DNA from 4 places in the Lysinibacillus sp. FSL K6-4013 genome. Region 1 is predicted to be linked to each of the others. Evidence: riboswitches for the same ligand, from Rfam matches in the RefSeq annotation. Region 1 holds a riboswitch; each other region holds the start of a gene.
The links. A riboswitch is a leader RNA that binds a small molecule or an ion and turns the genes downstream of it on or off. The one in region 1 is predicted to bind cobalamin.
Positions count from the first base shown of each region.

Region 2: linked by a shared signal. The riboswitch ahead of MHB39_RS10975 (ABC transporter substrate-binding protein) and the one ahead of MHB39_RS02905 (ABC transporter substrate-binding protein) in region 1 are both predicted to bind cobalamin.
Region 3: linked by a shared signal. The riboswitch ahead of MHB39_RS11795 (glutaredoxin) and the one ahead of MHB39_RS02905 (ABC transporter substrate-binding protein) in region 1 are both predicted to bind cobalamin.
Region 4: linked by a shared signal. The riboswitch ahead of metE (5-methyltetrahydropteroyltriglutamate--homocysteine S-methyltransferase) and the one ahead of MHB39_RS02905 (ABC transporter substrate-binding protein) in region 1 are both predicted to bind cobalamin.

Region 1 is NZ_CP152031.1:584,576-592,933, forward strand. Features, by position in the region: gene yidC (membrane protein insertase YidC) at 1-36, shown strand, start outside; gene MHB39_RS02880 (DUF1934 domain-containing protein) at 193-624, shown strand; gene argS (arginine--tRNA ligase) at 624-2,291, shown strand; gene MHB39_RS02890 (MerR family DNA-binding transcriptional regulator) at 2,524-2,913, shown strand; gene MHB39_RS02895 (long-chain-fatty-acid--CoA ligase) at 2,906-4,408, shown strand; gene MHB39_RS02900 (acyl-CoA dehydrogenase family protein) at 4,410-6,077, shown strand; cobalamin riboswitch at 6,135-6,317, shown strand; gene MHB39_RS02905 (ABC transporter substrate-binding protein) at 6,449-7,417, shown strand; gene MHB39_RS02910 (iron ABC transporter permease) at 7,414-8,358, shown strand, end outside.
Region 2 is NZ_CP152031.1:2,214,940-2,223,297, reverse strand. Features, by position in the region: gene MHB39_RS10990 (class I SAM-dependent rRNA methyltransferase) at 1-690, shown strand, start outside; gene MHB39_RS10985 (S9 family peptidase) at 1,000-2,988, opposite strand; gene MHB39_RS10980 (precorrin-3B methylase) at 3,060-3,737, opposite strand; gene MHB39_RS10975 (ABC transporter substrate-binding protein) at 3,789-4,781, opposite strand; cobalamin riboswitch at 4,944-5,131, opposite strand; gene MHB39_RS10970 (translation factor GTPase family protein) at 5,314-7,251, shown strand; gene MHB39_RS10965 (hypothetical protein) at 7,566-8,321, opposite strand.
Region 3 is NZ_CP152031.1:2,384,894-2,393,251, forward strand. Features, by position in the region: gene MHB39_RS11785 (hypothetical protein) at 186-380, shown strand; gene MHB39_RS11790 (hypothetical protein) at 374-1,033, shown strand; cobalamin riboswitch at 1,334-1,512, shown strand; gene MHB39_RS11795 (glutaredoxin) at 1,630-1,854, shown strand; gene nrdI (class Ib ribonucleoside-diphosphate reductase assembly flavoprotein NrdI) at 1,851-2,210, shown strand; gene nrdE (class 1b ribonucleoside-diphosphate reductase subunit alpha) at 2,207-4,300, shown strand; gene nrdF (class 1b ribonucleoside-diphosphate reductase subunit beta) at 4,288-5,256, shown strand; gene dut (dUTP diphosphatase) at 5,269-5,706, shown strand; gene MHB39_RS11820 (stalk domain-containing protein) at 5,853-6,701, shown strand; gene MHB39_RS11825 (PaaI family thioesterase) at 6,772-7,263, opposite strand; gene MHB39_RS11830 (hypothetical protein) at 7,655-8,167, shown strand; gene MHB39_RS11835 (hypothetical protein) at 8,279-8,358, opposite strand, start outside.
Region 4 is NZ_CP152031.1:2,360,806-2,369,163, forward strand. Features, by position in the region: gene MHB39_RS11670 (ATP-binding protein) at 1-369, shown strand, start outside; gene MHB39_RS11675 (response regulator) at 366-1,472, shown strand; gene MHB39_RS11680 (GNAT family N-acetyltransferase) at 1,544-2,047, shown strand; gene MHB39_RS11685 (DinB family protein) at 2,096-2,563, shown strand; gene MHB39_RS11690 (DUF3888 domain-containing protein) at 2,592-3,332, opposite strand; gene MHB39_RS11695 (hypothetical protein) at 3,423-3,842, shown strand; partial or broken gene MHB39_RS11700 (Lsa family ABC-F type ribosomal protection protein) at 3,875-5,356, opposite strand; cobalamin riboswitch at 5,920-6,100, shown strand; gene metE (5-methyltetrahydropteroyltriglutamate--homocysteine S-methyltransferase) at 6,274-8,358, shown strand, end outside.

The DNA of each region.
Region 1 (8,358 bases):
GTTCAACAATTGATTATAAAAAAATGGTATAGATAAAATGAAATCCTCTCTCTCCGTTATTGGAAGGAGAGGGTTTTTATTTTCTCTAATAAACTTGTTATGGAGCTTTACATCACTTCTATCTTGAAAAACCATAAGTATTCATCCTATAATAAAAAGGTTATAGTAAAAGACTAAAAAGGGGCATCCGTTATGACGAACGAAGTAAGATCGCAGGTGAACATTAAGCTCATTTCTACCATTCGTCCAAATGATGGGGAGTCCGAAAGTTATGAAATGTGGCTCAAAGGGCAACTACTTGAAAAAGCGGGAAGCTTGTATTTGAAATATGATGAGGTGCAGGAGGATAAAACCATCCGCACAACGATGAAGTTAGGTCATGAGAAGGCACTCATTATGCGTGCTGGAGCGGTTAATATGCGGTTACCACTGAACATAATCGAACACCAAAAGGGGCATTATGAAAGTGAGTTTGGTTCTATGCCACTTGTGATTGATACGAAAAATATGATGTTTACAAAACAGGCAACAAGCGGAGATTTCCATGTACAGTACGATTTACTAATGGGTGGGCAATCCGTTGGCAATTATACATTAGATATTACATTTACGGAGGTACAATGATGAACGCAGTAGAACAAGTACAACAGGCTATTAAAGCAGCGATCGTGCAGGCTGTTGAAAAAGCTGGCTTAGTTGAGTCTGGCACAGAATTATCGATTCACTTAGAAACACCAAAGGATAAAGCAAATGGTGACTATGCAACAAACATTGCGATGCAATTAACGAAGTTAGCTAAAAAACCACCTCGTGCTATCGCGGAAGCTATTTTAGAAAACCTTGATACAACAGGCACAGATATTGAAAAGATTGATATTGCTGGTCCTGGCTTCATGAATATCACAGTGCGTAAAGATTTCCTAACAGAGGTAGTGACACAGGTGCTTGAGCAAGCTACTGACTATGGCCGCTCAAATGCTGGCGCTGGGGAAAAGATTCAAGTGGAGTTCGTTTCAGCAAATCCTACTGGAGATCTTCACCTAGGACATGCTCGTGGCGCTTCTGTTGGTGATTCCTTATGTAATGTGTTAGATATGGCTGGTTACAGTGTCTCTCGTGAATACTATATTAATGATGCAGGTAATCAAATTAATAACTTAGCTTACTCATTAGAAGCTCGTTATAAACAAGCATTAGGAATGGCAGCTGAGATGCCTGAAGATGGCTATCATGGGCAAGATATTATTGAGATTGCGGGTAAATTAGCTGAGGAGCATGGTGAAGCTATTCTAGCAAAATCAGATGAAGAACGTTTTGCCTTCTTCCGCCAGCATGGTTTAGCTTTAGAATTAGATAAATTAAAAACAGACCTAGCAAACTTCCGTGTAAATTTTGATGTCTGGTATTCTGAAACATCTCTATATGAAAACGGGAAAATCGAAGTAGCATTAGATAAATTAAAAGCTAATGGACATGTGTTTGAAGAGGATGGTGCCACTTGGTTCCGCTCTACAACATTTGGTGATGATAAAGATCGTGTACTAATTAAAAATGATGGGTCATTCACCTATTTAACGCCAGATATTGCTTACCATGAAGATAAAATTGTCCGTGGCTTCGATAAATTAATCAATATTTGGGGAGCGGACCATCACGGTTATATTCCACGTATGAAAGCAGCGATTCAAGCACTTGGCTATGATCGTGATACGTTAGAAGTGGAAGTTATTCAAATGGTTCAGCTTTATAAAAACGGTGAAAAATTCAAAATGTCTAAGCGTACAGGGAATGCAGTAACAATGCGTGAGCTTGTAGAAGAGGTTGGCCTTGACGCAGTTCGTTACTTCTTTGTCAAAACAGCTGGCGATTCTCATATGGACTTTGATCTTGATCTTGCAGTATCACAATCTAATGAAAATCCTGTGTACTATGCACAATATGCGCATGCACGTATTTCGTCTATTTTACGTTCAGCAAATGAACAAGGCTTTGCTGCTACAACAGAACACCTCAATTTGTTAACAGCAGAAAAAGAAATTGATTTACTGAAAAAGATTGGCGATTTCCCAAAAGTGGTAGCGGAAGCAGCGAAACACCGCACACCACATCGTATCGCAAACTATATTCAAGAGACAGCAGCTGCATTCCACAGCTTCTATAATGCAGAAAAAGTATTAGATGCTTCAAACAAAGAGTTAACAGAGGCTCGTTTAGCATTAATCACGGCAGTCCGCACAACAATTGCGAACGCACTACGTTTAATCGGGGTATCTGCACCTGAAAAAATGTAATTAGATTTTAAGCTCCTAACATTTAAAAGTGTTAGGGGCTTTTTTCTTGGATAAAGTGCTAAAAGTGGCGGATATAACGGTAAAAGTGACGAATAGAGTGTCAAAAGTATGGGATAGACCGTGGGAAATTAGCTGTCTCAAACTTTATTTTTCTGTTAATTTTGAAAATTTTGTTGAAGTTTACGTTAACGTCAATGGTATACTGTTGCCAATTAGGAAAGGGGAGATGGTTTTGAAGACGATTCAGGAGGTAGCAAAGGAGTTTAATGTGTCTACGCGGACAATTCGTTATTATGAGGAACTTGGACTTCTTTGTCCCCATCGCTCATCTACCAATCAACGAACCTTTTCCAAAAAAGAATTGGCGAAGCTCAAGCTTATTTTCAGAGGTAAGCGTTACGGATTTTCGTTGGAGGAAATCAAAGAGATGGTTTTACTATTTGATTTTGATCGCTCGGGGATTCAGCAACTAGAGCGAACGGTTGAATACGGAGAACAAAAAATTCAAGAGATTGAGAGTAAAATAGCTGAGCTGACGCAGATGAAACATGAATTACAACAAATGCATGGCATGTTTAGTGAAAAATTAGCGACTTTTAAGGGAGAGATGCAAGATGAATAGTTCCAATTTGTTAGCACGTAATGCCCGTAAATATCCGAAAAATGAAGCCGTTATTTGTCATGGCAGAAGAGTAACCTATCAAGATTTAGATCAGCAGGTGACATGCTTCAGTCATGCTTTACTAGAGCAGGGAGTAAGGCAGGGGGATAAGGTTTTAATTTTTATGCCAAACGTTTTAGAGTTTGTTGTTAGCTACTTTGCTATTCAGCGTATCGGAGCGATCGTTGTGCCAGTCAATGCAAAGTTTACATTACTGGAAGTAGAGTACGTGGCGCAGCATGCCGAAGCGAAGGCCATTGTCGTACATGAGGCTATTTTTGCAGCAGTTGAACAGCTAGCTGGTATTCCGATAAAAATTAAAACAGGTCAAGAAAAAGCAGGATGGTATCAGTATGAAACAATGCTACAAAATGCTAGTACACAAACGATTGATTGTCAGTTGCAGGAGGATGATCCTTCCACGATTTTATATACATCTGGTACGACAGGAAAACCAAAGGGTGTGTTATTTAGCTACCGTAATATTTTAACAGTGGCGCAAATGATTGCTGTTGAAATGGAGGTAAAACCTGAGAGCCGTATTTTGCTCATGATGCCATTAACACACTCTGCACCATTACATTTATTTTTAATGGCGGGTGTATTGGTAGGCTCAACAAATGTATTAACACCAACTTTTACACCCGATTTATTCATTGATTCCATTGAAAAGGAGAAAACAACACATTTCTTTGGTGCACCTGTTGCTTATTTATTAACGGCACAGCTGCCAAGACTCCATTCGGCAGATTTGTCTTCTATGAAATGGTGGGTCTATGGTGGGGCACCGTTATCTCAAAGTGAGGTTCGATTCATTCAGCAGGCATTCCGCACAAATAATTTGACTTGTGTATATGGATTAACAGAGGCAGGTCCAAGTGGTTCATTATTATTTGGCAAGGAGCATGAAGCAAAGGCAGGAAGTATTGGTCAGCGGGCGCCACTTGGTACAGAGTTGCGTATTGTGAATGACAGTGGAGAAGATGTAAATGTAGGCGAAGTGGGGGAAATTGTTTTGCTGGGTGAGGGCAACATGCTTGGCTACTATAAGGATGAAGTAGCTACTAATGAAGCCTTTATTGACGGTTGGTTAAAAACAGGAGATCTAGCTCGCAAAGATGAAGATGGTTTTATTTGGATCGTAGATCGTAAAAAGGATGTCATTATTTCGGGTGGTGTCAATATTTATCCGAAAGAAATTGAAGATTGTTTATTGAGCTTTGAAGGGATATTCGAGGCTGCGGTAATTGGTGTACCACATCCACAATGGGGGGAAACTGTAAAGGCGGTGTATTCTGCTAAACAAGACATCGATGAGGAAGCTTTGAAAGCTTATTTAGAAGAACATCTTGCAAAGTTTAAAATACCACGTATTTTTGAAAAAGTAGAAGCGCTACCACGTAATGCATCAGGCAAAATATTAAAACAATCTTTGAAGGGGCAAGAGGTGAGCTAGCATGAAAGTATTACAACAAAAAGAACTGCGTACTACGAACTTTTTTACCGAGGATGAAACGCTTCAAAAAATATTAGAAATGATGCTAGATAAAGAGTTTTTATCCTATGCACATCGAGAGTTAACAGATTTTGGTGAGCTATGTGCAGGTGATATTGATACGAGGGCAAAGTATACAGATCGACAGGGAGAGCCTCGCCTTCAAAGATATGATGCCTACGGTGAAGAGATATCAGAGGTTTGGGTTAATGATGGCTATAAAAAGACGATTGAAGAGACATATAATACAGGGATTGTCGGCTATGTACACAAGGATATTCCGCAGCTAGGTCACAAGGGTAATTATGTTTATAGCTTTGCGCAAGGTTATATGCTATCACATGCAGAGCCCGGTTTTTACTGTCCCGTAACATTGACGATGGCTACTGCCTATCTATTAGACCATTATGCGGATGAAGAGGTAAAGCAGCGTTTTTTACCACATGTTTGTGCAACAGGAGACACAGATTTATATGAAGGTGCGACATTTTTAACAGAACGTCAAGGAGGCTCTGACGTTGGTGCAAATGTGGTGGAGGCTAGAAAGGATGGCACTGCGTATCGCCTATATGGTGAAAAATACTTTGCATCCAATGCAGGCATGTGTGGTGTAGCGATGGTATTGGCGCGACTAGAAGATGCGCCAGCAGGTTCCAAAGGCTTAACGTTGTTTGCAGTTCCATGGCGCAAAGAAGATGGAACAGCGAATCATCTACGTATTCGCCGACTGAAAGATAAGCTAGGGGTTCGGGCTGTTCCCTCTGGTGAGGTAGAATTTGAAGGTGCACTTGCCTATGTTGTAGGAGAGCAAAATAAAGGGATTTATTACATGCTAGAAGCACTAAATCTATCAAGAATTTGTAATGCAGTCGCTTCAATTGGTATTATGCGTCGCGGCTTCTTAGAGGCAAAACATTATGTAACCAATCGACATGCATTTGGCAAGCCCTTAACACAATACCCTATGATTCAGGATACTTTAGGTAAATTTGCAGCTAAGTTGCACGTGGAGGTAGCGACAGTTTTTGATCTTATTCAGTTATACGATAAAGTGACGAGTGGACAGGGAACACAGCAAGACCTTATTATGAATCGTTTATATATTGCCATTATGAAAAAGGAAACGGCAGAGCAAGCCGTTCATTATGCTAGTGAGGCAATTGAATTACACGGAGGTAATGGCTATATCGAAGACTTTGTAACGCCACGCTTATTAAGAGACGCGCAAGTGTTGACGGTGTGGGAGGGGACGGCTAATATTTTGGCCTTAGAACTCATTCGTTTGGTAGTTAAGTTCCATGCCCATGAATTGTTTGTACATGAGATGAAGGAACGATTAGACAAATTAGCTGACAGCTCATTGGTACAAATCGTTAAAGAAAAATTGGAGGATATGTCTGCGAAACTACAACTCTTTAGCGCTTTAGACGAAGCGACGAAAACTTTTGAAGCAAAAGATATGGCGAAAAAGATGGCTCATCTTTATGAAAGTGTTGTAGCGGTTGAATGGGCACATAAATTTGGTGGGAAATATGAAAAACTTGCGGACGTTTATTTAGAGCAGACATGGTCATTAAGAGAAATGGGTGCTCAAATGAAAACAGTCCAATACTTTTCTGAAATTGTATAATAGCTTGGAAGTCGTCTTGAATGGAGGCGACTTCTTTCATTTTCATGTATAATGAAATCAACTGAATATTATAAAGGTTCTTTACTTAAGTAAAGTGAAAAGGGAAATCGGTGTAATTCCGATGCGGTCCCGCCACTGTAAGTGTGAGTTTTTTCAAATGATGCCACTGAATATTTCGGGAAGGCTTGAAAATCGCAAGCAGCACTAGCCAGGAGACCTGCCTTTATAACGACATACAACCTACGAGGATAGGGTGGTGGATTTTGTATCAGTTTTTTTGGTGCGATTTTGACCCCTCATCTTTCAAAGATGAGGGGTATTATTTTGATTAGAATAAGAAATATCGCACGGATCAACCAAGGAGGATTCACATGAAGAAATTTTGGAAAATAGGATTATCAGCATTTTTAGCAGTCGGCTTGCTAGCTGCTTGTGGACAGGAAGCAAAGGATAACAAGCCAGCTAATGAGCAGCAAACACAGCAAGAAAAGGCACAGGTGGAGGAAGCAACATTCCCAATGACAATAACAGATGCCCTTGGTAAGGACATTACACTCGAAGCACCTCCTGAGAAAATTGTTTCACTTATTCCAAGTAACACTGAAATTCTTTTTGGGCTCGGTTTAAATGATGAAATAGTTGGTGTTACTGACAACGACGATTATCCACCAGAGGCAGCTGAGAAAGATAAGGTTGGCGGCATGGAATACGATATTGAAAAAATTATTGCCTTAAAACCAGATATCGTTTTTTCTCACGAATCTAGCATGTCTCTGTCAGAAGAGGCTATTGCACAGCTTGAATCGGCAGGTTTAAAAGTATTTGTAGTGAAAAATGCACAAGACTTTAATGAAACATATACGACAATTGAGCAGCTTGGACGTGCTACAGGAAAATTACCAGAGGCAGAAAAAATTGTTGCTAATATGAAGGCTAAAGTAGAAGGAATTTTGACTAAAGTCAAGGACGTTGAACCAAAAAAAGTGTTAGTTGAAGCATCGGATGAGCCAGATATTTATACAGCTGGTAATGGCACATTTATGAATGCAATGCTTGAAATGCTCAATGCAGAGAATGTAGCTGTAGATGGCGATAATTGGTATAAAATTGATGCAGAGCAAATTATCGCGAAAAACCCAGATGTCATCGTGGTGACATATCATTATGTACCAGATATTTTGACGAAGATACCAAAACGTGCGGGCTTTGATACGATTAATGCCGTAAAAAATAATGCGATTGTGCAGGTAGATGAAAGCACAACAAGTCGTCAAGGACCACGTTTAGCAGAAGGTCTAGAAGAATTAGCAAAAGCGATCTATCCTGAGGTATTTAAGTGAAAAAAATAGCACTAGCCTATACACTAACATGTACGCTTCTTCTTATTAGCATCTGGTGTGGCGTAGCGATAGGCTCAGTTCATATTCCACTAGAAGTATTGTGGAATAAGGCGGTTGATGAAACAGCCGCCAATATCTTTTGGAAAATTCGTTTGCCTCGCGTGTTATTAGCGGGACTAGTAGGCGCATCTCTAGCTATTGCTGGAGCAGCATTCCAAGGTTTATTAAAAAATCCATTAGCAGATCCATATACACTAGGGGTTTCATCAGGGGCTTCTGTTGGTGCTGTTTTAACGATCTTTTTTAGTATTTCTATACCTGTTGTCGGTTTGTATGCGCTGCCAACCTTCAGTATGATTGGTGCTATCATCACGATGGTAGTTGTTATGAGCTTTGCTAGACTCGTAGACCGCTCATTGAAAATGGAAACGTTGATATTAACAGGTGTTATTTTTAGTTCATTTTTAGGTTCCCTTATTTCATTAATGATTGCCTTATCTGGTGAAGAATTACGTCAGGTAATAGGCTGGCTACTTGGTTCTGTTTCGATGCGTGGTTGGCCATATGTCCAAATGATCATTCCATTTGTGATTGTAGGTTCAATTATGCTATGGACGCAAAGACGAGAACTAAATGTTTTGTTGTATGGTGAAGAGCGAGCAAAACATTTAGGTGTTAATGTAAAGCGCAGTAAATATTTGATATTAGCAGGTGGCTCCATGTTAACTGGAGCGGCTGTAGCGGTTTCTGGCACAATTGGCTTTGTAGGATTAGTGGTGCCGCATATGACAAGGATGATTTGGGGTTCTGATCATCGCCACTTATTGCCATTATCTTTTTTTAATGGTGCAACATTACTTATTATTTGCGACTTAGTAGCACGAACAATCATTGTGCCAAGAGAGCTACCAATTGGTGTAATTACGGCATTTATTGGAGCA
Region 2 (8,358 bases), 1.6 Mb from region 1:
CAGGATGATTTTGTGATGGGCACACCAGGTGAATTTCCTATCATGGTAAAAGAAAATGGCATGACTTTTGCGGTGCATTTAAACGATGGTGCCATGACAGGCATTTTCCTCGATCAACGTGAGGTGCGATTGGCTATTCGTGAGCGTTATGCAAACAATACTGACATGCTAAATACGTTCTCCTATACAGGAGCATTTTCTGTAGCAGCTGCTCTAGGAGGTGCCATCAAAACAACGAGTGTAGATGTAGCCAAGCGCAGTCTAGCCAAAACAATTGAGCAATTTAGTGTCAATCATATTGATTATGAGGCACAGGATATAAAAGTCATGGATGTCTTTCATTATTTTAAATATGCGCAGCGCCATGCTTTACAGTTTGACCTTGTTGTATTAGACCCACCTAGCTTTGCACGTACAAAGCAAATGACCTTTTCAACGGCAAAGGACTACCCAAAATTACTGAAGGACACGATTGCCATTACCGCTAAAAATGGCATGATTGTGGCTTCCACAAATAATGCCAGCTTCGGCATGAAAAAGTTCAAAGGCTTTATCGACCAAGCCTTTAAAGAGACTCGTACACGCTATAAAATCGTCGAGGAATATGGTTTACCAAAGGATTTCCGTGTACCACGTGAATACCCTGAATTTAATTATCTGAAGGTCGTGTTCATCCAGAAAATCGACTAAGCAATGTAGAATCACACCTGTTGTGATTCTTTTTTTATGGGGCGGAGAGGCTTCCACCAAATAATGAACATAAGGTAGATAAACCTGAAAAAAGGTTTATTCCTGAGGGCGCACTTAAAAATTGCTTTAGTTGGTACTATTCCTACATTAAATAACGAAAAAATGCATTTCGAAACCATTTCATTCGATGATTTCAGTAAAGATTTTCGCAAATTTTGATGCTGTCAGGATACACCAAAGAGCTTTTTCAAAAGACGTCCTATATAGTAAAAGTGACCTAAGAAGAAATCCTCTTCTTAGGCCACCCGATTATAGATATTTCACAAACCAATCTCGAATATATTCAAGTCGATTAATTCGCAATGTGGGCTTGCCGCTTCTTGACAGTTCATGGTTCGCCTCAGGGAAACGCACGAATTTTGTTTCTTTTTTACGATACTTTAAGGCAATAAACAATTGCTCTGCCTGCTCAATTGGACATCGATAGTCTTTTTCACCATGTAAAATCAATAATGGTGTCTCCACTTTGTCTACATACTTCAGCGGTGAATGATGCCATAGCTTCTCAATATCATCGAGTCCTGCTTGAATTTGCCAGTCTGTAAAGTAATAGCCGATATCACTGACACCAGCAAAGCTAATCCAGTTCGAAATGGAGCGCTGCGTCACAGCTGCTTTAAAGCGATTTGTATGGCCCACAATCCAGTTGGTCATAAAACCACCGTAGCTTCCACCAGTTACACCTAGACGATCTTGATCAATAAAATCATAGTGCTCCAGAGCGTAGTCTACTGCTGCCATTAAGTCCGCATAATCATTACCACCATAATCGCCACGTACTGCATCCACAAATTTTTGACCATAGCCATGACTACCACGCGGATTCGTATAAAGCACTGCAAAGCCTTGTGCAGCAAGGATTTGGAATTCATTAAAGTAGGTATTGCCATACATTGCATGCGGACCACCATGGATTTCAAGAATGAGAGGATACTTCTTCCCTGCTTCATAGCCAACTGGCTTCATGATCCAACCATTGACCTGCCAGCCTTCTGCACCTTCAAATTCAATACTTTCTGGGACAGCTAATGTTTTGGTCTTTAGAAATTCTTCATTAATTGACGTCAACTGTTCTTTGTCACCCGTTTTTAGGTTCACATAAAACAGATCGCCTGGATTGGTCGTTGTGCTAATAGCCGCAATAGCCTGATCATTTTGCGGATCAAGCGAGAAGCCATAGACATATTGATCATCATGGATAGCTGGGTAAATTTCGCCATCTACATTGCCGAAATAAATCGCCGCATTGCCGTGATCTGTGACTTGGAAGTAGAAGCTATGGTTATCATTCATCCATTGCACACGTGGTGACGCTACACCTTGCAGGAAATCACCGATGACATAATCACCGACAGGCGCATCAAATTCACTTGTTACACCGTTTAGTAGTTTTTGCTCCATGTCATAAATCCATAGCTTCGCTTGTGTGGCATTTTCAAATTCACGTTCTCCGCCTACAAAAGAAAGGTAGCGACTATTCGGAGACCAAGCCGTTTGGTAATATGCACCCGAACCTTCTGTTAGCTTGTGACTCTGTTTAGATTCTAAATCCAATAAATAGATATCCACATTAAATGAGAAATCTAAATCCTCCGCCTTATCTGCTAAGTACGTAAGGTATTTGCCATCTGGCGACCAAGTACCCAGATGGAAGTACTCTTTGCCTTCTGTCACTTGCTCTAGCTCTCCTGATTCCACATTGACAATGGCAATATGGGTAAACTGCTCCATATCAATAAATCCACCAGCATCCGATTTGTGTTTCATTTTCTCGATTTCTAGTGGCTTTAGCTCTTTATCCTTTTTCTTCTCATCCTCCGCTTTATCTAGGATGGTTTCACCTTTCCCTAGCACGACTGAAAAAGCAATTTTCTTGCCGCATGGTGACCAGACAGGGGATGTCGCTCCATTTTTACAATGTGTCACCTGTTTTGCCTCTCCACCTGCTTTCGAAAGAACATAAATTTGCGACTTACCTGTTCTCGTTGACAAGAATGCAATTTGACTGCCATCTGGTGACCAAACAGGGGAACTCGTTCTATCTTCACCAAATGTCCATTGCTGTGGTGTTTTGTCCTTCAAGTTTATATAAAACAAATTCGATATATAGTCGTTTTTCTTCTCGTCCATACGTGTCTCTACATAAACTACCTCTGTCCCATCTGGTGAAAGCTGTGGATCTGCTACTGATTTTAAGTGATAAAGATCTTCTGGTTGAATCCCTTGTTTCGATGTCATGTTCTTGCTCCTTTGTATTGTAATATTCTGTGCCTTACTACAATACTTCGACACCCTAAGTAATATTCCTGCTATTTAATCGAATTTTTTACTAGTTCCCAATATTCTGCGGACTTTGTTCTGCGATAAAATTTATAAAAGGGTTCATTTGGGCGAGCATGCTCCTTATAAAGGTTTATCAGGTGCAGTAAAACATCTTCAATTTGTGTGACGTCTACCCTCTTAGCGAATAAATTGCCAGCCTGTGCCTTTGCTCCCATCGGTACTGCTCCTAAATAGACATCAAAGCTTTCTTGTTGGTAAACGAGCCCAATATCATCATAGACTGCATTGTAGCAAGCTGATGCACAGCCATTAATATTGACACGGACTCTTGCAGGTACCGTCATCCCCACCATGGCATGATAGAGCTGTTCGGTTATCGGGGCAGCCTCCATTTTCTCACCATCACAAAAATCACAGGCCCTCATGGCAATGATAGGACCTGAGGGCACAACATAAAGACCCGCTTCCTGTAAGGCTTGTATCGCTTCTGACGCATCACTTGTTGGAATGGATACGAGAATACTGTAGGAGGCCGAATACTTTATTGCTCCCTTTTCGCCTGCAATTTCGGCTATTTTTTGAAATTGCGCAGGCGTATAATGCTTATTGATAATGCCGGGGCTGACTGCAAGACGTGTGAATTCACCATGACGGTTTAATGTTTCAAAAGTTTGATCTGGTACATTTTTTTGAAATGCGTTCATTTTTATCGCTCCTTATAAAAAAGGAGCTAGCAAAACGCTAGCTCGAATGGATTAAAAGTTTTCAGGATAGAAGCCCTTTGCTAAAATTTCAATCGCCTCTGCCGCACGAACCCCTTCAGACGCTGCTGAAAGTGGTAGAATAACAAAGCGCTCATTTTTAACAGCTTCCATCTCCTTCAATGCTGGATCATTTTTTAAGAATTGGATCTTTTGTTCTGCTGTTGTTTCACCGTAATCAATTACGACAACTACCTCTGGATTGCGGTCCACTGCATCTTCCTTCGACACAGTTGTCCAGCCTGATTCCACATCACCAAAGATATTTTGTCCACCCGCGATTGTCACTAGCTCATTCATAAAGTTTTGACCCGCTGTAAATACATCCTTTTCACCGCTATCAAACACAAGAATCCGTAATTTTTCGCTATCTTTTGGTAATTTAGCTTGTACTGCCTCTACATCTTTCGTCATCTGCTCAATTAAAGCTTCACCACGATCCTCAATACGGAAAATCTTCGCGATATTGCGAATATCGGTAAAAATATCCTCTAATGTTGGCTTTGTCATGTTGGAAGCCGTATGTAAATACGTATGAATGCCTAATTCTTCAAGCTCTTCTGGTGTGCCAACACCCTTTTCCCCGAAGCCACTTTTCCAGCCCGCATATAGGAAATCTGCCTCGGCATCAATGACTTGCTCCTTCGTTGGGTATTGATCGGAAAGGACAGGGACTTTATCGTATGCCTCTTGCAGTGGCTCGTAAATTTTATCATCCAAGTAAGCCGTCCCTACCATAGAATCCTCTAAGCCAAGCGCTAGCATGATTTCTGTTACATGTTGATTTAAGCTAATCGCTTTTGTCGGTGCTTCCTTATATGTTTGTGTTGTGTCATTATTTTCAATGGTTACTTCTGCTGCTGCCTCGGATGGCTCAACCTTTTCACCTTGTGCTGCTGATTCTGTTTTGTCCTTTGCGTTACAAGCCCCTAAAACAGCGACCAAGGCAATGATTATCATCAGCCAGATACTTTTCCATTTCTTCATGTCCTTTTCTCCTTTGTTGTTAAAATATAGAAAGAAATCAGAGACTTCTTTACTACCCAGGTGGTTGGAAGGGCATAAAAAAACCCTCTTGTCGCCAAGAGAGTAGCATAGTGAAATAACGGTATCATTACCTATATCACTATCCCCATCCTCGTGGTTCTTAGTCAAAAAATACATATTGGCAGGTATCCTGGCTTAGGTTCATCATCTATACGCCTTCCCATAGTTTCACTACAGTGGCATGCTGTATAGACTCCCCATTTACAGTTGCGGGACAGCATCGGAATTGCACCGATTTCCCTTTTAAGCAAATGACAAATGCCATTTGCACCAATACGTTCTATAATGTTCAATACTATTGATAGACTAGCAGAAGAAAATTTATCGCGCAATCAGTAGTATGATGCTAATAGTATAATCATCATTATATTAGCACTATTTCGACATAAAGACGAACTATTTTACAAGAAATAAAGGAGCTAGTATTCTGTTACAATAAAAAGATAGCAATCTATAGAAACGAGGATTTCCTATGTACAAAACAATCGGTGTACTTGCGCATGTGGATGCAGGGAAAACGACCTTCTCTGAGCAAGTACTTTTTCATACAAATAGTATTCAAGCCCGTGGTCGAGTCGATCATCAGGATACCTTTCTTGATCATCATGAGCTAGAGCGCAGACGAGGCATTACAATATTTGCTGAGCAGGGGCGCATAAGCATTGGCGACGATACATACACATTGATTGATACGCCAGGGCATGTCGATTTCTCCCCTGAGATGGAGCGTGCCATTCGAGTAATGGATTATGCCATTATTATCATTAGCGCTGTCGAAGGGATACAAGGCCATACAGAAACAGTGTGGCAACTTTTACGTCAATACCATGTTCCTACCTTTTTCTTTATTAATAAGATTGATCGTGAAGGTGCCAATGTGGAGGCTGTCATGAGTCAGCTTCACAAAGATTGCTCTCAGCATGTGTTGTTCGTCGATGAGCCGCTGCGAGCAGATTATGTATCAAATAGCATCATGGAATGGCTGGCGGAGCGCGACGAAGAATTGCTTGATGCCTTTCTGAATGAGTCATTGGAGCATGAACAGTGTCTTGCTCAGTTACAGGCAATGATTAAACATGAATGTGCCTTCCCCTGCTTTGCTGGCTCAGCCTTAAAGGATGAGGGCATTCAGGAATTTCTTGACCAGCTCCCACTGTTAACATGTACCCATTTTGACAAGGATGCCCCGTTTGAGGGCGAGGTTTTTAAAATTCGTCATGATGGGCACCAGCGTTTAACCTTTATGAAGGCGATCAAGGGCTCGTTGCATGTGCGGGATGAATTTTCATTTGGCGAAATAACAGAAAAAGTGACCGAAATTCGCCTTTATAATGGCAGTCGCTTTGAGACCATTCAACAGGTTGAGGCAGGAGAGATTTTCGCTGTCAAAGGGCTGAGTCAGGCAAATATTGGAGATCGAATCGGTACAACGATGCTATCCCAGCCCTATGAGCTTGTCCCAACCTTACAGGCAAAGGTTCAATATGAGGGCGATCAGCATATCAAGGAAGTGCTACAGATTTTCCGTTTACTCGAAGCAGAAGAGCCGTCCTTGCGTGTGGTCTGGCAGGAAAAATTTCAGGAAATCCATGTGCATATTATGGGAGTCATTCAATTGGAGGTCCTGACAGAGGTATTAATGACGCGTTTTTCAATAGCTGTCTCCTTTGGTGAGCCGCAAATTTTATATATGGAAACCATTGCGACAACCGTAACGGGCTATGGTCATTTCGAGCCCCTCAAGCATTATGCAGAAGTGCATTTATTAATGGAGCCAAATCCACGTGGAACAGGTAATACCTTCAGCAATGCCTGTCATGCAGATCATTTATCCATAGGCAATCAGCGCCTTGTTGAAAAGCACCTGTTTGAGCGTGACCATCATGGGCTACTGACAGGCTTCCCTGTAACAGATATTCATTTTACACTTCTAACAGGTCGCGGGCACAACGAGCATACATCAGGGGGAGATTTCCGTGAAGCCAGTTTCCGTGCTCTGCGCCAGGGGCTGGAGCAGGCACAAAATGTACTACTAGAACCCTATTATCGCTTTAAAATGAAGGCTTCAAACGACTATATCGGCCGTATGATGACTGATATTCAGCAAGCAGCAGGCACATTCGATGACCCGATTTTATCTGAAACGGATGTTATCCTAACAGGTCGTGCGCCTGTTGCCACTTTAATGAGCTACAGTGCAACCTTTGCCGCCTATACAAATGGGAAGGGTGCACTCACACTCCAATTTGATGGCTATGATGTGTGCCATAATACAGAGGAGGTGATTGCACAGATTGGCTATGATAAAAATGCCGACCCTGAGTATAGTTCCTCCAGTATCTTTTGTGCAAAGGGCAAAGGATATACGGTTCCGTGGCAAGAAGCACAGGCAGCCATGCACTGCCTGTAAAATTGGGTGATTTTGTTCGCGTGAAGGCTTTGCTTGCTTTCGCGGGTATTCGTCGCTCTAGCGCGGGTATTTCACTTGCTTCCGCGAGTATTCGTCGCTCTAGCGCGGGTATTTCACTTGCTTCCGCGGGTATTCATCGCTCGAGCGCGGGTATTTCACTTGCTTCCGCGGGTATTCATCGCTCGAGCGCGGGTATTTCACTTGCTTTCGCGGGTATTCATCGCTCGAGCGCGGGTATTTCTTGCTTGGGCGTAAATTATCTGTACCCTGCAATAAAATGATTACAAGCCCTCCAAAAATGGAGGGCTTGTTTTTTATAGTGCACCGACTGCTTTCTTTGTTGGTTTGTCCAACAAATATGCGGGTTCAACTATTACATAGTCATGCTTGTTCGTAAAATCAATCAGTACCTTTCCTGGTCGACTTTTTAATAGTTGGAGATGGTCAATTAATTGCAGCAAAAGCTCGTGACCATTGCCACGTGGATGCCAGTTGAAATGATAATCATTTAACGCTTGCACTGCTTCAATAAATTGGGCATATTCCTGCTGCACAAATGCGATGAGTTTGTCATGATGAGGTGCTAAATCTTGTAAATATGTTTCATAAAAGCGCATGACAATCGAGCATAATAAGTCATTGACACGAGCGGCACTTAAAACAGGCTTTGGCTCCAATGATAGACGGTCGAGGTTGGGCTTTGCGCGTGTAGAATCAATGCGCGTAATTAAGTGATACGCTTCTCCGTTGACCTCATAGACAATCGGATTGGTCGGCATGTACATCATAAAACTATTCGTCTTTGTTTTGAGTTCATCTGCTATGGCTGCTTTCGCTAAAAGATGACCGTCCACATCCCCATTTTGTATCCAAATAATTTCTTTATTATATAAGATTTGCTCAAAGAAGCGATCGTTGCGTATCAGCTTCGTTGCTAATAATTGATCGATTAGCGATTCGACCACCATTCTTGTTTTTGCTTTCTTGGCAACTTCTGTGCGTGGTTGCTTACAAATGTTCAGATCTTCATAAGGCGTTTCCAACGTTGTCGTTCCATGAATATTTGTCATACGTGCATCCCCTTTGCGTACATATTTTCAAAACAAA
Region 3 (8,358 bases), 1.8 Mb from region 1:
GGGGGTGTTGAGTGTGACGAATTACCTTCATCATACTCATAGTGCGACAACCAAGAAAAGGGTCTCTATTCAGTATAGACGACTTATTTTATATTGGTTGAAGAACTATGTAGTATTTAAGTCATAGCTAGCATCTTACCTAAGGGGAAAGATGTTTTTTTTATGAACGAATAGGAGTGAACAAGATGACATCTCATTCAATTTTATTTTATGAAAATCAGTTAAAGCAGCAAATAATGAACAACCTTTCTAGTGAGCACATGATTTCCCTACAAGTTTATATCAAAATATTAATACAAGAAAATCCTGATGATTACAAAAATATTAATTATGCCTATTTAAATATAAAACGTGAGTTAGTCGGGGCAATAGAATGCTGATAGATGAAAAAATTTTAGAGGATAGCATTGATATTGATCAAGATACTCTATTTAGCAATTTGGATCATTTTGAGATCCAGAGATGCTTTGTATTAGAATATTTAGAGATGCTGTTAAAGTGGAATAAACAAACACACGCTATTTCTGAAGAGAAACTTCAAAAGCTTTGGATGAAACTGATAAGAAAATATAAATTTTCTCTTGATGAATGGGAAAGAAATGCTGGAAATACGAATATTCACTCGTATCTTGTGAAAGAACAAGGGCATGGTCTACAAAAATTAATTCGTTTTTACAGGGACCGTCATGGAGTGAAATGGTTAGAAAATGCCTTTGATTATGGCATGACATTGCTAATGAAAGGTGGAGAAATGCCAGCATTAGAAATGTTTTTCCTCACAAATTTAATATGTTACAATTGGCAACTAGACTACTTAGAGGATAAAGAAGTGCAATATTACTTTTCACATTCAGTAAATGGGAAAGTGAAAGAGGTCTATGATCGTTTTAGGGCTTACGATAGAGAACAGAATCTATTAACTGCAACTAAATTATATAAGCTTTTATCCAAATATAATCCTCAATTTCATACAAATTCTGCTGCAACGCCGGAATTTTATAAGGAATTGGCCCTGTTTATTGAAAAGCACTAATAGATGTTCCTAGTGTCAAACAGTCTATTTTTCTTCAGAATATAGACTGTTTCCATAGCTATTCAAGATTATTTTAGGCATTCTATAAATGAATAGATTTACTGTAGATAGATTTTAATAGAAAATCTCGTACATCGTTTAAAATATATATTTTGTTTAGGTATAAGTAATTAGTGATAATCTATTTCGAACTACATAATAAAAAATACTGAATAATCCAAAAATAAAGAAGTTTAGAATCTAGATTTACTTTTCATTTGAAGGATGGTAAACTTAAAACTATTGAACAACAACTATATATTGTGTTCGTTTTACAAAGGTACTACTACATGTAGTTTAAAAGGGAAGTTCGGTACAATTCCGACGCTGTCCCCGCAACTGTGAAGCTGACGATGATTGCAACCACTGTGCATTCGCATGGGAAGGGAATCAGAGAATGAAGCAAAGCCAGGAGACCTGCCTTTCTAAAACAAATTAATCATTTCTTCGGGGATTAAGAGATGGGAACGTCAGTATTTTTGGTATGTTAACGTTTCCATTTAGCCTATCTCTCTAGAGGAGATAGGCTTTTTTATTTTATGAAAAGAGGGATTTCTATGAAACTTTATACGAAAACAATTTGTCCAAAATGCCTATGGGTAAAATCTGAACTACAACGTGCAGGACTTGAAGCTGAAATTGTTAACATTGATCACGATGAACAAGCAAAGCAAACGATTATTAATGCAGGGTTTTTAAGTGTGCCTGTTTTAGAGATGAATGGAACTTTTATAGGAGATGTTCAGGAAATTGTTTCTCAAATTGAGTTGATTGCCCTATGATCGTATTCGCTAGTCGTACTGGCAATGTGCGCAATGTTGTATCCAAATTAAAGGCAGAATGTATCGAGCTCTCCGAGGAATTGCGATTGAACAAGCCCTATCTTTTAATTACCTACACAGATGGTTTAGGTGACATTCCAGCAAAGGTACAACGTTTTTTAGAAAAAAACAGGGATTTTTGTAAAGGAGTAGTTGCCAGTGGTAATAGTAACTTCGGTCATCATGTATTTGGCGCTGCTGGTGAGAAAATCGCTGCTACGTATCATGTACCCCTAGTAAGGAAATTAGATTTACAAGGTAATCAAACAGATTACGAAGCAATACAAACGTTTTATGAAACGAGGGTAATGGGATGAAAACCTATTTAAAGCTTAATAACGACGTACTGAATCGTTATAGTACAACTGGATTACTTGAGTTAGAAAAGGACCGCGAAGCTACGCGCCGCTACTTTTTAGAGTATGTTAACGTACGTTTGCGTTATTTTATAGATATTGAGGAAAAAATCCGCTATTTAGTTGATGAGGGCTACTATGAGAAAGCATTTATCGACATGTACGAGATGGAATTTATTAAGAAGTTGTACAAAAAAGCCTATGATTATAATTTCCGCTTTCCATCCTTTATGAGCGCAAGTAAATTTTATGATAGCTATGCTATGAAAAGTCGTGATGGGGAAGAGATCTTAGAAAAGTATGAGGATCGTATAGTCATTATCGCTTTGTATTTGGCTCAAGGAAACACAGCTCTAGCAGAACGCTCTGTCGAAGCGATGATGGAAGCTTATCAGCCTGCAACACCAACTGCTTTAAATAGTGGCAAGAAAGCACGTGGTGAATTAGTTAGCTGCTTTAAATTATCAATGGATGACTCCATGAATAGTATTGCCGAAAATATTGGCTATTGTTTAGAGCTATCACGTCTTGGTGGTGGGGTTGGGGTCAACTTAACAGATTTACGCCCTTTAGGTGATCCAATTAAAGAGATATTAAATCGTGCAAGTGGTGTCATCCCAGTAGCAAAACTGTTAGAAAATTCTTTCAGTTATTCGAATCAGCTAGGGCAACGAAATGGCTCTGGTGTTGTCTATCTAAATATTTTCCATGCAGACATAGAAAATTTCATTTCATCAAAAAAACCAAATGCTGATGATAAAATTCGTCTTGCTACACTTTCAACAGGAATTATTATACCTAGTATTTTCTTCGAACTGATGAAACGTGATAAGGATATTGTTTTGTTTAGCCCATACGATATTTTTAAAGAATATGGCAAACGTATGTCTGAGATTTCCATTTCAGACATGTACTACGAGCTACTTGATAACCCTAAAATTCGTAAAATTAAACGTTTAAATGCACGTAAGCTTTACACAGAGGTGAAAAAAGCACAATTTGAATCAGGCTATCCGTTTGAAATCTTTGATGATAATGTCAATAAGGTACATCCTTTAAAAAATATTGGACGTGTCAAAATGTCCAATTTATGTACAGAAATCTTGCAGGTGCAAGAGACAAGTATCATTACGGACCAGGATCAACCAAACGACTATGGATTAGATGTATCGTGTAACTTAGGTTCCATCGATATCCATGCAGCAAGTAAAGTGAAGGATTTCGGCGCATTAGTCGATACAGCGATGCACCTATTAACAAATGTATCGCAAATGACACATATTAAAAATGTACCGTCTGTTGCAAAAGCCAACCAATTAATGCATTCTGTAGGGCTTGGCTGTATGAACCTCCATGGGCATCTCGTGACGGAGGGCATCCTGTACGGCTCAAAAGATTCGATTGATTTCATGGATCACTTTATGGAAGCGATGAACTATTATTCTTTGAAATCTTCGATGGAAATGGCGAAAGAAAAAGCTGCAACCTTCTACCGATTTGAGGACAGTGATTATGCATCAGGTAGCTATTTTGACCAATATATCAATAAAATTGACGAAGAACTATCACCTGTTGTATTGAAGGCGCTTGGCAATATACCAATCATTACGAACAAGATGTGGGAAACGTTAAAGCAGGATGTAATGCAATACGGTCTATTCCATTCCTATCGTTTGGCTATTGCCCCAACTGGTAGTATTTCATATATTCGTAGCTGTACGGCTTCAATCGCACCATGTACAGAGCGCGTAGAGGTTCGTGATTACGCCGATAGTAGAACCATTTATCCAATGCCTCATTTAACAAATGACAATAGTCATTTATATGTGGAGGCGTATGATGTGAATCCTTATGATTTAATTGATTTATATGCAGCTTCTCAAAAGCACGTTGACCAAGGTATTTCCATGACGCTTTATGTAACGGACAATTGGACAACCGAACAATTGGCTAAAGTATACATTTATGCGTGGATCAAGGGCATTAAGTCTGTTTACTATGTTCGTCAACGATTACAAAGCTTAGAGGAGTGTGTAGCATGTCAAATATAATTTATGAGGCAGTCAATTGGAATAAGGCAACAAGTGAGCTTGCCCAAATATTTTGGGACCAGCAATGGAAGCAAATTTGGTTTCCAGAAGAAATTGCGGTCAGTAAAGATATTAAACAATGGAAAAGCTTTGAGCATCAGGACACATATAAAAAAGTATTTGCAGGATTAACCTTACTGGATACTGTACAAACAAATATCGGAATGAATCGTGTTGCCGCTTATACAGACGATTTACAGGAAAAGGCTGTCCTAACCGTTTTTGATGCATTCGAGGCGATACATGCCAAGTCCTATTCTTATATTTTCACAACGCTTTGTACAAACGAAGAAATCGACGAGCTATTTGAGTGGGTCAAGAAAAATGAATTTCTACAGTATAAGGCCAATAAAATAGCAGACATTTATAATAGTATTGAAGAAGGCAATCCAGAGAGCTTATGGAAAGCGATGTTCTCATCCGTTATGCTTGAATCTTTCCTGTTTTATTCTGGCTTTTTCTATCCACTCTACTTAGGAGGACAAGGCTTCCTACGAAATAGTGCAGAAATTATTTCACTCATCTTGCGCGATGAATCTATCCATGGGGTAGCAGTTGGATTTTTTGCTCAAAATCTATTCAAGCAATTTTCAAAGGAAAAGCAAGAAGAGCTACATTTATGGGGCTATGAGCTATTATTAGATTTATATCAAAATGAAATGAAGTATACAGATGATATTTATGCGGAAACAGGATTATCACCTGAAGTGCGCGCATATGTACGTTATAATGCAAATAAAGCTTTAATGAATGTCGGCTTTGAAGCCATGTTCCCAGAAGAGGAAGTCAATCCAATTGTGATGAATGGGATTCGTAATGAAGGCTCCACATATGATTTCTTTTCACAAAAGGGTGCTACCTATGCCAAGGCAAAAGTTGCGCCGATCACAGATGACACATTCAATTTTAATCGTTAAGGATGAAGAACAATGAATCTAGAAGTAAAAATTAAAAAAGTTCACGCTGAAGCCATGCTACCGATACAAGCCAACCCTGGTGATGCAGGCATGGATCTCTATTCCATAGAAGCAGTAGAAATCCCAGCAGGCGTAGCCAAACTCATTAAGACAGGTATACAGATTGAATTACCTAAGGGAACGGAAGCCCAAATTCGACCAAGAAGTGGATTAGCATTAAAGCATAGTGTAACTGTACTGAATAGCCCAGGCACTATAGATGAAGGCTATAGAGGAGAAATCGGTGTTATTTTAATCAACCATGGTCAAGAACCATTTATTGTAGAAAAATCAATGCGCATTGCTCAAATGGTTATTCAATTTGTTCCTTCTATTCAATTAGTGGAAGTAGATGAATTATCTCAAACGGTCCGTGGAGAATCTGGATTTGGTGCAAGTGGTACGAAATAGCGTACCTATATATAAACCTCATAAAGTTTACTTAAAAATCCTGCTTAAAATGCAGGATTTTTTTGTTACCGTTGCTAATAGCAGAAGGAAATAATAGGGTTCATATGGAATGAAGTAATGATAGCGAAGTAAAGGAGCTAATAATCATGAAAAAAATATGTTCAGGTATTTTCCTTATGTTGATTGTCATTCTTACATCGATCACAACTGCTGCAGCAGCTAGTAGTCAACTAAAAGTGGACGGTATGACAGTACAAACGGATGTGAAGCCCGAAATAAAAAACAATCGAACAATGGTACCTTTACGCGTGATTAGTGAAAATTTAGGGGCTAAGGTGCATTGGTCGGATGGGCAAGTGATACTGACCCAAAGTGAGATGAAAGTCAGTTTAAAGTTAAACAGTAGTAAAGCCACAGTAAATGGAAAAACGGTATTATTGGATGCAAAGCCATACTTAAAGAATGGACGCACCATTGTACCATTACGTTTTCTAGCAGAAATCTTTGGCTGTAAAGTTCATTACGATCATTTAACGATCTCAATCGATACAGAGCCATTGATGATTAAGGGTGTGGAAGTGAAAGCATTACTTCATGAATACCACATGACAATGGGGGGAGTAGTCGAGCAAATCAATGGCAATGCCTATATGGAAGAAATGCACCGTATATTTACTAAAAATATGGGCAAGAAGATAAAACAGCCTAACGACTACACATGGTCTGTGCATAGCACCGTAATTGGGGGCTATTATAAAATGGGCCAATATGATTTCTTGAACAAGGAAGGTAGTAGCATAGCACGTTATGATCTCTATTCGTTGGTGCAATCTTCAGATAAACCTTTGACTGGACAGCCAGACGTGTTGATTTATGACGCCACTGTTGACCAATGGTATGAGTTTAACAAAACTGCCAGTGACTCTATTTATTCGTTAATGGAAACTGCCACGAGAAATGGCTTTGTGACAGTTATTAGTAATACAGTTCCTTGATTATGAATCCATTAAAAACGCAATAGAAGAGCACATCTATGAATAAGATGTGCTCTTCTTATTAAAAATGCTAATCATTTTTATTTAGAAAAGTACTAGGCATGACTACAAGGACTACTGTTCCACGAGCACAAAGCGTATCCTGCGCGTAAACTTCAGTTTCTACTTTCCATTTCTTCGGATGAATTTCTTCAACAGTGCCAATTGCCTTTAAGGGAACATCTTGGGGTGTTGGCTTGAGGAAATCTACATTAAGGTTAGCCGTTACAAATCGAGGTGGCTCCACTCCATCACCAATTTCATGTCCATTTTTACGATGCAAGGCAAGCGCTGCCGACCCTGTTCCATGGCAATCAATTAATGAAGCAATTAAACCACCATAGATAAATCCTGGAATACCCATATATTTTGATTCAGGTGTATAGATTGTGATCGTCTTTTCACCATGCCACCCCGTGCGAAGATGATGACCATCATCATTCAAACGGCCACACCCATAACACCAAGCGTTATCATCTGGATAAATATCTTGAATTGCTTTTTCTACTTTTAATTCTTCCATTCTTCTCTCCCCAATACTCTAGTATTATTTGTTTCTAATCGAACGTTAATCATTTAAGTATAATTAATCATTTCCATTCCATCAATAAAAATCTAAATATTCCATCTATTTAAACTATGTAAAAAAGCACGACCATAAAGTTGGACAAGTTTTATTAATGACAGATGGGGAGGGCTGGTATCAGGAAGAAGGAAAAGCTGCATAGCTTGTAAAACGCTGGCATGGTGCAACAAAGGAAAGATGGTATACTAAGGTCGTTACGTTTTTCTTTTACCGTGCTGAAGAAGGAATAAAGGAGTCAAAAGGTATATCATTAGAAAATATAATCGATTGTATTTGCAAGGAAGCAACTAATAAAGACAGTAAAAAATTAGAAGAATTACTAGAGCAATTGTATGATTATGAAAGTGCTAAAATACTCGATATTTACCCTTATCAGATAAAAAGTAATAAAAAATATAGTCAAGTAGAAGTATTCTTCGATAAATTGGAGATGGTCGATTTCCAAGAAAAAACGCAGGATTATCATTCTTATCAGAAAAGCCTAGAAAAATTCGAGAGATTTTTTGAATTGATGTGGTTAAAATCATCTGAATTTTATGCATTTTATTACATACCAGATCCTTTATATAAGGATCAATTGTATTATAAAGTCTACGAGAATGAGTGGAATAAAATTATCCCTAAAGATCTTACAGAAGGCATTTTATTAAACATTGATGAGTACACAATATTAATTTCACTAATAAAATTAGCTGTTTCGGACCATCTCCATCTACATATCATTTTACCTGAGGAGAATATGGTATTTAGTGGGAATGGATTAGCCTTTTTAATCTATAGCCAGCGTAATCTTGAGCTATTTGAAAAGATAGCTAATACGGAGGGGCTCTATATCCGTTGAAAAAGTGATAGAACATTTCCAGCAACATGGAGCCAGATAAATATGAAACATACCCTAAAAAATAGCAACAATCTATGTTGCGTACAGATCGTTGCTACTATTATTTAAAAATCATTTATTTTGCTCTCGATAATTAATGGCCTCTTTAAATTCATCGGTAGCTAGGATGTTGTAAAACATATTTCTACTGT
Region 4 (8,358 bases), 1.8 Mb from region 1:
TTTGGAGATCGTTTACGTATTAAATATGATATTGACGAATCGATACAATTAGGAATCCCTGCATTGTCCATTCAACCTTTAATTGAAAACGCAGTGTTCCATGGTATCTCTAAAAAAGTAGAGGGAGGGACCATAGAATTAAGCCTACAGAGAGAGGGACAATTTGTAAGAATTAAAATCTATGATAATGGTGTAGGAATTTCAGAAGAAAAATTGCACCAATTGCTAAATGAAGAAAGTACAAGAATTGGCTTTATGAATCCATTAAAGAAATTTAAATTAATAAAAAATGCTAGTTTACGAATTTACAGCGAAGAAGGAAAGGGAACAACAATTGTCATTTTATTACCAGAGGGTGGTGTCACATGAATATAATGATCGTTGATGATGAAAAATTGGCCATTGATGTTTTATCTATTATGGTTAAACAACTTGCCCAATTTCAGATTAACATTAAGGGAACATTTACAAATTCAACTGAGGCCCTCCAGTTTCTTGAAAAAGAAATAATTGATGTAGTGTTTTTAGATATTGAAATGATTGACACACACGGTATGCAACTTGCAAAGCAGCTCCTACACAAGCAACCATCCTTACAAATCATTTTTGTTACAGCTCATACACAATTTGCCGTGGAGGCTTTTGAAGTTGAGGCAACAGATTATTTATTAAAGCCAGTACAGGAAAAACGACTGATTAATGCGTTAACAAAAGCACAGAAAAAAATGGTCGTGACGGTGGCGCCGAGGGATGAGAAGAAAAACTCATTATATGCGCATACATTAGGCAGCTTTTATCTACTGGATGTTCAACATAATGTGATTAAGTGGCGAACAAGAAAAGTACGTGAACTATTTTTATATTTACTATTTCACCAAAAACGGCCTATGTTAAATGCAGTTCTTTTAGAGGAATTGTGGCCAGATTTGAACTTTGAAAAGGCAGCTAGTAATTTACATACAACTATTTATCATTTAAGAAAGATATTAAAGGACAATGGTATTCAAGATCCCATACTCTTGGTCAATAATCACTATAAATTAAATGCGGAAATTCAAACTGATTATGATGAGCTGAATCAACTATTGGAGCAGGATCAACATGATGAGAAATCCATTCAGCAGTTATTGAATTGCTATGAGGGTGATTTTTTAATAGATGAGGAGTATTTATGGGTTAATCAAATCAGGCTCCGCTTAAAGCAATCTGTATTACATGTGCTTGAACAGTATATTGCACGTACAGACGCTGCCCACACTTTATTAAAGTATAATTGCCTACAAAAGCTTTTAGAGCTAGACGAATACAATGAACAGTATATGTTTCAATTGTTAGAATTCTTAATTCAACAAAATAGGAAACAAGAATGTATAAAATTCTTTGAATCTATAGAGGCAAAATTAGCTGAAATTGATCTCGCTGTGCCAGAAAAATTTTATAGAAAATACAACGAGTTCTTACTCAACGTTTAGAAACGATTTCGGAAAAGTAATTTCTGTTTTAATAGTAGGGAATAATTTTATAAAAAGGAGATGCTTTCGGCATGCAAAAGATTGAAATAATTGAGCTTCACCATATTGAGCAAGATTTGGAGAGGCTTACTGAATTATTGATTATGGTCGTAGATGAAGGAGCATCCGTAGGTTTTTTACCTCCACTCACACAAGAACAAGCGATAAAATATTGGCAATCTGTCTTAGCGTCAGATGTCTTACTGTTCATTGCGAAAATAAATCATGAAATTGCAGGTAGTATTCAATTGCATTTAACTAGCAAACCAAATGGCATTCATCGTGCTGAAATTTGCAAGTTAATGACACATCCCAACTTTAGACGCAACGGTATTGGACGAGCGCTGATGCAACAAGCAGAGGAACGAGCAAAACAAGAAAACCGCTCCTTGCTAGTTTTAGATACGAGAGAAGGGGATCCTTCCAATAAATTATATAAATCATTAGACTATCAAGAAGTAGGGAAAATTCCGCAATATACTATTTCACCAGATAGAGAATTAGAAGCAACCGTAATTTACTATAAATTAATTTAATCCATGGTATTGAATATAACTTAAAACGTGTAGAAAGGGAGCTAGTATATGAACGAAGAACAATTATTTAAGCAAATGAAAATGTGGCGTAATTGGACTGTTGAATTTCTACGTACAATCCCTGAGAATATTGTTGATCAGATACCCATTGGACATAAAAACACTATTCGTTGGAATGCTGGTCATCTATTAGTTGGTTGGGATCATACCGTTTTTCCAGCTGTTTCACAAGAAAGGCATTTGCCCCTATCCTATCATGTCATGTTTCCTAGTGGCAGTAATCCGGATAACTGGACTGAGCAACCGCCACCAATGGATCAAATCATTAAGCTCCTAGAGGAACAACCTATACTTATTGAACAAGCTTGTGCGGGACATTTACATGAACCGCTAAAAGAGCCTTTTTTAGGTATGAAAACATTGGGGGATATGGTTGTCTTTCATATGAACCATGAAAGTCTACACATGGGCATTATAAAAAGTATGATGCAAATACTCTTAAAGAATGAAGCCTAACTGATGGAATCAGTTGGCTTCATTTTTTCTATATATACCAAGGCAACAGATCCTCCATTTTCCTACCTGGTTTACTTGCTTTATCTGTTACGATCCATGTGCCGTCTTTCTTTTGCAGTTGATAGCTTACATTTGTACCATCCGCCCTTTTAAAGAGCATATAGCCTGTATCACCCTTGATGTAGGTGACAGGGTCTATGACATTTTTGTATGGTATCTTTCGCTCAGGAAATAAAATGGTGGTCACTATTTCCTCTGCAATCGTAGCAAGGGGTTTCATATCATGATTTATTTCAGCTTGATATTGCAATTGATCGTATCGGTAGGAAGTATACGATGATAAGTCCAGCTTAAAACTCTGCTGTATATCTAACAGTGTTGCCCTATAAAATGCGTCTATTGCTTTTTCTACATCATCCGCCTCATGTATATAGCGAATTGTGCTGACCCCACTTGGACTGATTTCAAATGTAATGATTTCCTTACTATAAGGCGGGGAATGTGCATGCTCAAAGGTGGTAACTTCCACGCTAACTTTAAAGCTAAACTGACTTTCTTTGACAATCTTTAAAATTTTCACATCATACAAGCCATACTGCTTAGGATAGCCGTAGTAATGATCAATTTCCTTTTCGATAAATGGATTAAGGATTGTAATGAATGTGTCCCTGATTAGTTGATCATCAGTTTGTTCACTTTGCGCATAGATCTTACATGGCAGAATGAACATAGTGAAGATAGCCATTAAAACATAAGCAAATTTTTTCATGGAATAGTGACCTTTCTGCAGGATGATACTTTATAGAGTGCACCAATCACAGTAAATTATCGAGCATTTTTAAAGAAAGGGAGTTGAACAATGGAAAAAATAATAATGCCCTTTTTATGTATGCTTTTGTTATTTCCAACAGCTACTTCGGGATCAGAACCTGAAGGCTTCATATGTCCAAATCCAGATGTATTGATGAAAACAACGGAGAAAGACAAAGACGAGCTTAGTCAAGCATTAGCTGACATCATTCCAAAAGTATATGGCTCAAGCCCTAATTATCAGGAGTGGCAAATTGAGGTGATAAAGCCCATGCCAATATTAACTGGCATGGAGAAGAATTACTATAAAATGGCGGTGAACTTCTGTGGAGAAAATGTGGCTAATCACTCCTGGTTTGTTCGATTAAGGTTTCCAAGATTACTGCCAGCGCAAAGTGCATCACTAGGTGAGCTATATATCGTGAAAGAGACAACTACTAAATGGGTTCATTGGTTTCAATATCATTAAAAAGGAAGAATCCATAAAATGGATTCTTCTCTTTACGACATCGCTATCGTTTTCGTTGCTACAGTTTGTTGAAATGCCTGATCATGCTCAACAATCACCATTGTGAGATGAGAGCTTTTTATGAGCTCTTCAATCTGCATGCGTGAATAGATATCAATAAAATTGAGTGGTTCATCTCAAATATATAAATGAGCCTTCTCACACAAGCTTTTAGCAATTAGCAGCTTTTTCTTTTGCCCACCGGAATAATGAGAGATATCCTTCTCAAATTGAATACGCTCAAAATCCATCTTGCGCAGGATTGATTTAAATAACGTCTCATCAATACCATGCTCTTCAATAAATTCCGAAAGCAATCCCTTTAAATGGGATGTATCCTGCTGAACATAGGAAATGACTAGACCTGAAGCTAACTTGATGGAGCCTGTATGTTGGATGGGCTTACCTAGAATAAGTTTTAACATACTACTTTTTCCGCTTCCATTTTTGCCATCTAAAACAACTCGATCCCCTTGTGCCACTTTGAAGCTAATAGGCTTATTCACGATATGGTCATCGTACCGAATCGATACATCCGTGACAACAACCATTTCTTTTGATGGATATGCCAATGGCTCTACTTTCAATGACTCGGTTTTTTCAACATTTTTTAGCAGTTTTGATTTTTCCTCAATAGCTCTTTGTTGTCTGGATTCCAGGTTCTTCGCTCGTTTCATCATTTTGGCTGCTTTATGTCCAACAAAGCCTTTGTCCAGTTTGGAACCTGAATTGGTTGTGCCGTTTTTGGAGGCTTCCACTTGATTAGACCAACCTGACGAACGCTTTGAGGATTGTTTTAATCGGTCGATATCTTTTTGCAGTCGTTGATTGGTTACTTCTTCGTGTTCCTGCTGACGATCAAAATTTAACTTCCAAGAAGAATAATTTCCACTTTGAACGTCAATATTGGCTCTATTGATCGATAGGATATGGTCAACACAGCCATCTAAAAAGCTTCTGTCATGTGAAATTAAAATAAATCCTTTTTTCCTGCGAAGATAATCTGAAACCGTCTTTCGTGCATCCGTGTCTAGATGATTGGTTGGCTCATCAATTAATAAAAATTGACCCTCTGTCAAAAACAACGCAGCAAGCAGCACCTTTGTTTGCTCGCCATTGGATAATGTTTTAAAAGGTCGATACATGACCTCTGCATCTACATGTAGGTAAGCTATTTCACGTAGACATTCCCAATCCTCTGCCTGAGGGCAAATTTCTTCAAAAATTTCGTGTGTATATTTATTTGGATCCGAAACGGGATAGGGGAAATAAGTAAAGTCTACGGAAGAGATGATTTTTCCGCTATACTCATAATTGCCTAATAGCAACTGAAAGAATGTTGTTTTACCTCGTCCGTTTCTCCCGATAAATCCAAGTTTCCAATCCGTGTCGATTTGGAAGTTTACCCCTTCAAAAATATTGTCAAAGCTACTTGGATAAGAAAAAGTTAGGTTTTGTACTTGTATCATGGACATAATAATTCCTCCTTTGTATTGCAATAGTTTTCCTTTTCATACAAAGTCGGTCTATCCATCTATGCTTCATTGCTCCGTATAAGTAGATGGATATTAACGACTTATACGGAGTATTACATGCGTCACAATAGTATCTGAATCGCTCATATTATCTCTCTCCTTTACGAGTAGATGAAAGGTACAGATTCAACGATGAGAGCAAGAAAAAAATCCCTCCAATCGTGCATTGGAAGGATTAGTCTTTCACTGAATAAAGTCGATTTGCCACTCGTATCATGACAAATAAAATGCCAACTGATTGTTAAAAATGGATAGACTAACCCTATATTTTGGTTTGAAATCATTCAATTCAAATAAAAATATAGTTTAGTTCAACATTGTCCATTCATCAGTCCTCTCATAATTGTCTATTTATAGTAACAAATTTTTTAACGGAATACAATGTAGCCTTATCTTAGCCAAGATATTTAATAATTCCTAGAATATTTATAGAAATAATTTATATAATTGTTTAAAAATAATTTCTACTATTCTGAAATGTATGCTATAGTAGGAGCATAATTGAATAATGTGTAAGACTTGGTGCCAAATGAAATTTTGGCTTAAAAGGGAAGTCGGTGAAAATCCGACGCTGTCCCGCAACTGTAATTCGGAGCAAATCACAAATGCCACTGGAGAAACTGGGAAGGCTGTGAGGCGTGTTGATGGAAAGCCAGGAGACCTGCCAATTTCTAGTACACACCAAATACCTACGTGGAAATAGGTGGTGAAAAGTGACCAAATAGGCACTGTGCGATAACGTTTATGCGAAAGTAGATACTTTTTCGTATTGTTTTAGCATTATTAATTTTAACATGCAGCCATTTTCCTAATAGGAGAATGGCTTTTTATTTTTTCTAAAAAAGGAGCTTAAAAACATGAACTATACAAGTACATTGATCGGTTATCCCTATATAGGGGAGGAACGCGAATGGAAAAAAGCACTAGAAGCATTTTGGCGCAATGAACTTTCTGAGGAGGACTTTGAGGAAAAATTAAAGAAAATCCGTTTATCAAGAATAAACAAGCAGCTGCAACTTGGAATCGATATGGTGACAGTTGGCGACTTTACGTTTTACGATAGAATGTTAGATACAGCTTTGATGTTTGGTTTAGTTCCAAAGCGCTTTAACTGGCAAGGTGGTAAAGTCGATTTTCATACCTACTTCAGTGTAGCAAGAGGAGACAAAACAGCCGTAGCTAGTGAAATGACAAAATGGTTTAATACAAATTATCATTACATTGTTCCAGAGTATGAGGGACAAGCCTTACAACTAACAGAAAATAAAGTGTTAGCCGACTTTTTAGAGGCGAAGGAAACTTTCGGTATCATTGCGAAGCCGACACTAATTGGTCCCTATACATTTTATAAGTTAACGAAAGGCTACAACAAATTAACACAGGTTGAGTACTTATTAGCTTTATTACCACTCTATACGCAGGTATTAAAAGAATTAGTGGATGCAGGTGCCACTTGGATTCAGCTAGAAGAGCCATCCCTCGTCTTAACACTTGATCCAGCAGAGATAAAGCTGGTGAAAGAAATGTATGACCAGTTAGCCACTGCCGTTCCTGAGGCTAAAATAATGCTACAGACTTATTTCGAAGCTTTAAGTGCCTATGAAGCATTAAGTACATTGCCTGTTCAAGGATTCGGTTTGGACTTTGTTCATGGCTATAAAGGAAATATGGCGTCACTTCGTCAATTTGGTTTCCCGCAGGATAAAGTATTAGGAATAGGGGTAGTGAATGGCCGTGATATTTGGCGTTCAAACCTGGCGGAGGTCAATGCGACAATTCAAGCCATTGAACAGCTAAGTCATGCTGCTGAACTATGGATTCAACCATCAAGTAACCTACAGCACGTTCCAATCACAACCTCTCTTGAAAATGATCTTGACCCTGTTTTAAAGCAGTCTCTGGCCTTCGCAGATGAGAAAATCGTAGAAATCACGGGGCTGACTAAATTCAGACGAGATAAAGATGGTTCCTTACAACATAATTTTTCAGAAAGTATGAAGGCGATTGAGGCTCTAAAAAATCATCCAATCCGCCAAAATAAGTTAATTCATCAAGCCGTTCAAACTGTGACAAAGCAAGATTTTGAACGACACAGTAATTTTACGAAGCGACAAACGATCCAACAACAAGCCTTAGGATTACCGCTGTTTCCAACAACTACAATCGGTAGCTTCCCGCAATCAGATGAAGTGAAAAGAAATCGTAATGCGTGGCGAAAGAAACAATTATCGAATGAAGCCTATGAAACATTTTTAGAAGACGAAACAAAGCGCTGGATCACTATACAAGAGGAATTAGATATCGATGTACTTGTTCATGGTGAATTTGAGCGTACAGACATGGTAGAATATTTTGGTGAAAAATTGACTGGCTTTGCCTTTACAGAAAAAGCATGGGTCGTTTCATACGGGTCACGCTGTGTGAAGCCTCCGATCATTTATGGAGATGTTGCGTGGGCCTCACCAATTACCGTAAAAGAATCAGCCTATGCTCAAAGCCTAACAAAGCGATTTGTAAAGGGCATGCTGACAGGGCCAGTAACGATATTAAATTGGTCCTTTGTGCGCGATGATCTTTCCCGTCAAGATGTCGCTTATCAAATTGCATTAGCACTTCGCAAAGAGGTGGAAGCACTAGAAAACGCAGGAATTTCGATTATTCAAGTGGACGAGCCAGCGTTAAGAGAAGGTTTACCGCTTAGAAAGGAAGAATGGGGGGCTTACTTAGATTGGGCTGTCAATTCCTTCAAGCTTGCTACATCTAGTGTCAAAGATGAAACACAAATCCATACACATATGTGTTACTGCGAATTTAATGATTTCATCGAACCGATTAGCGCACTAGATGCAGATGTGATTTCCATTGAAACATCGCGAAGCCATGGGGAACTTATTTCTTCACTACAAGTGCAACCCTATAATAAAGGAATTGGCTTAGGCGTC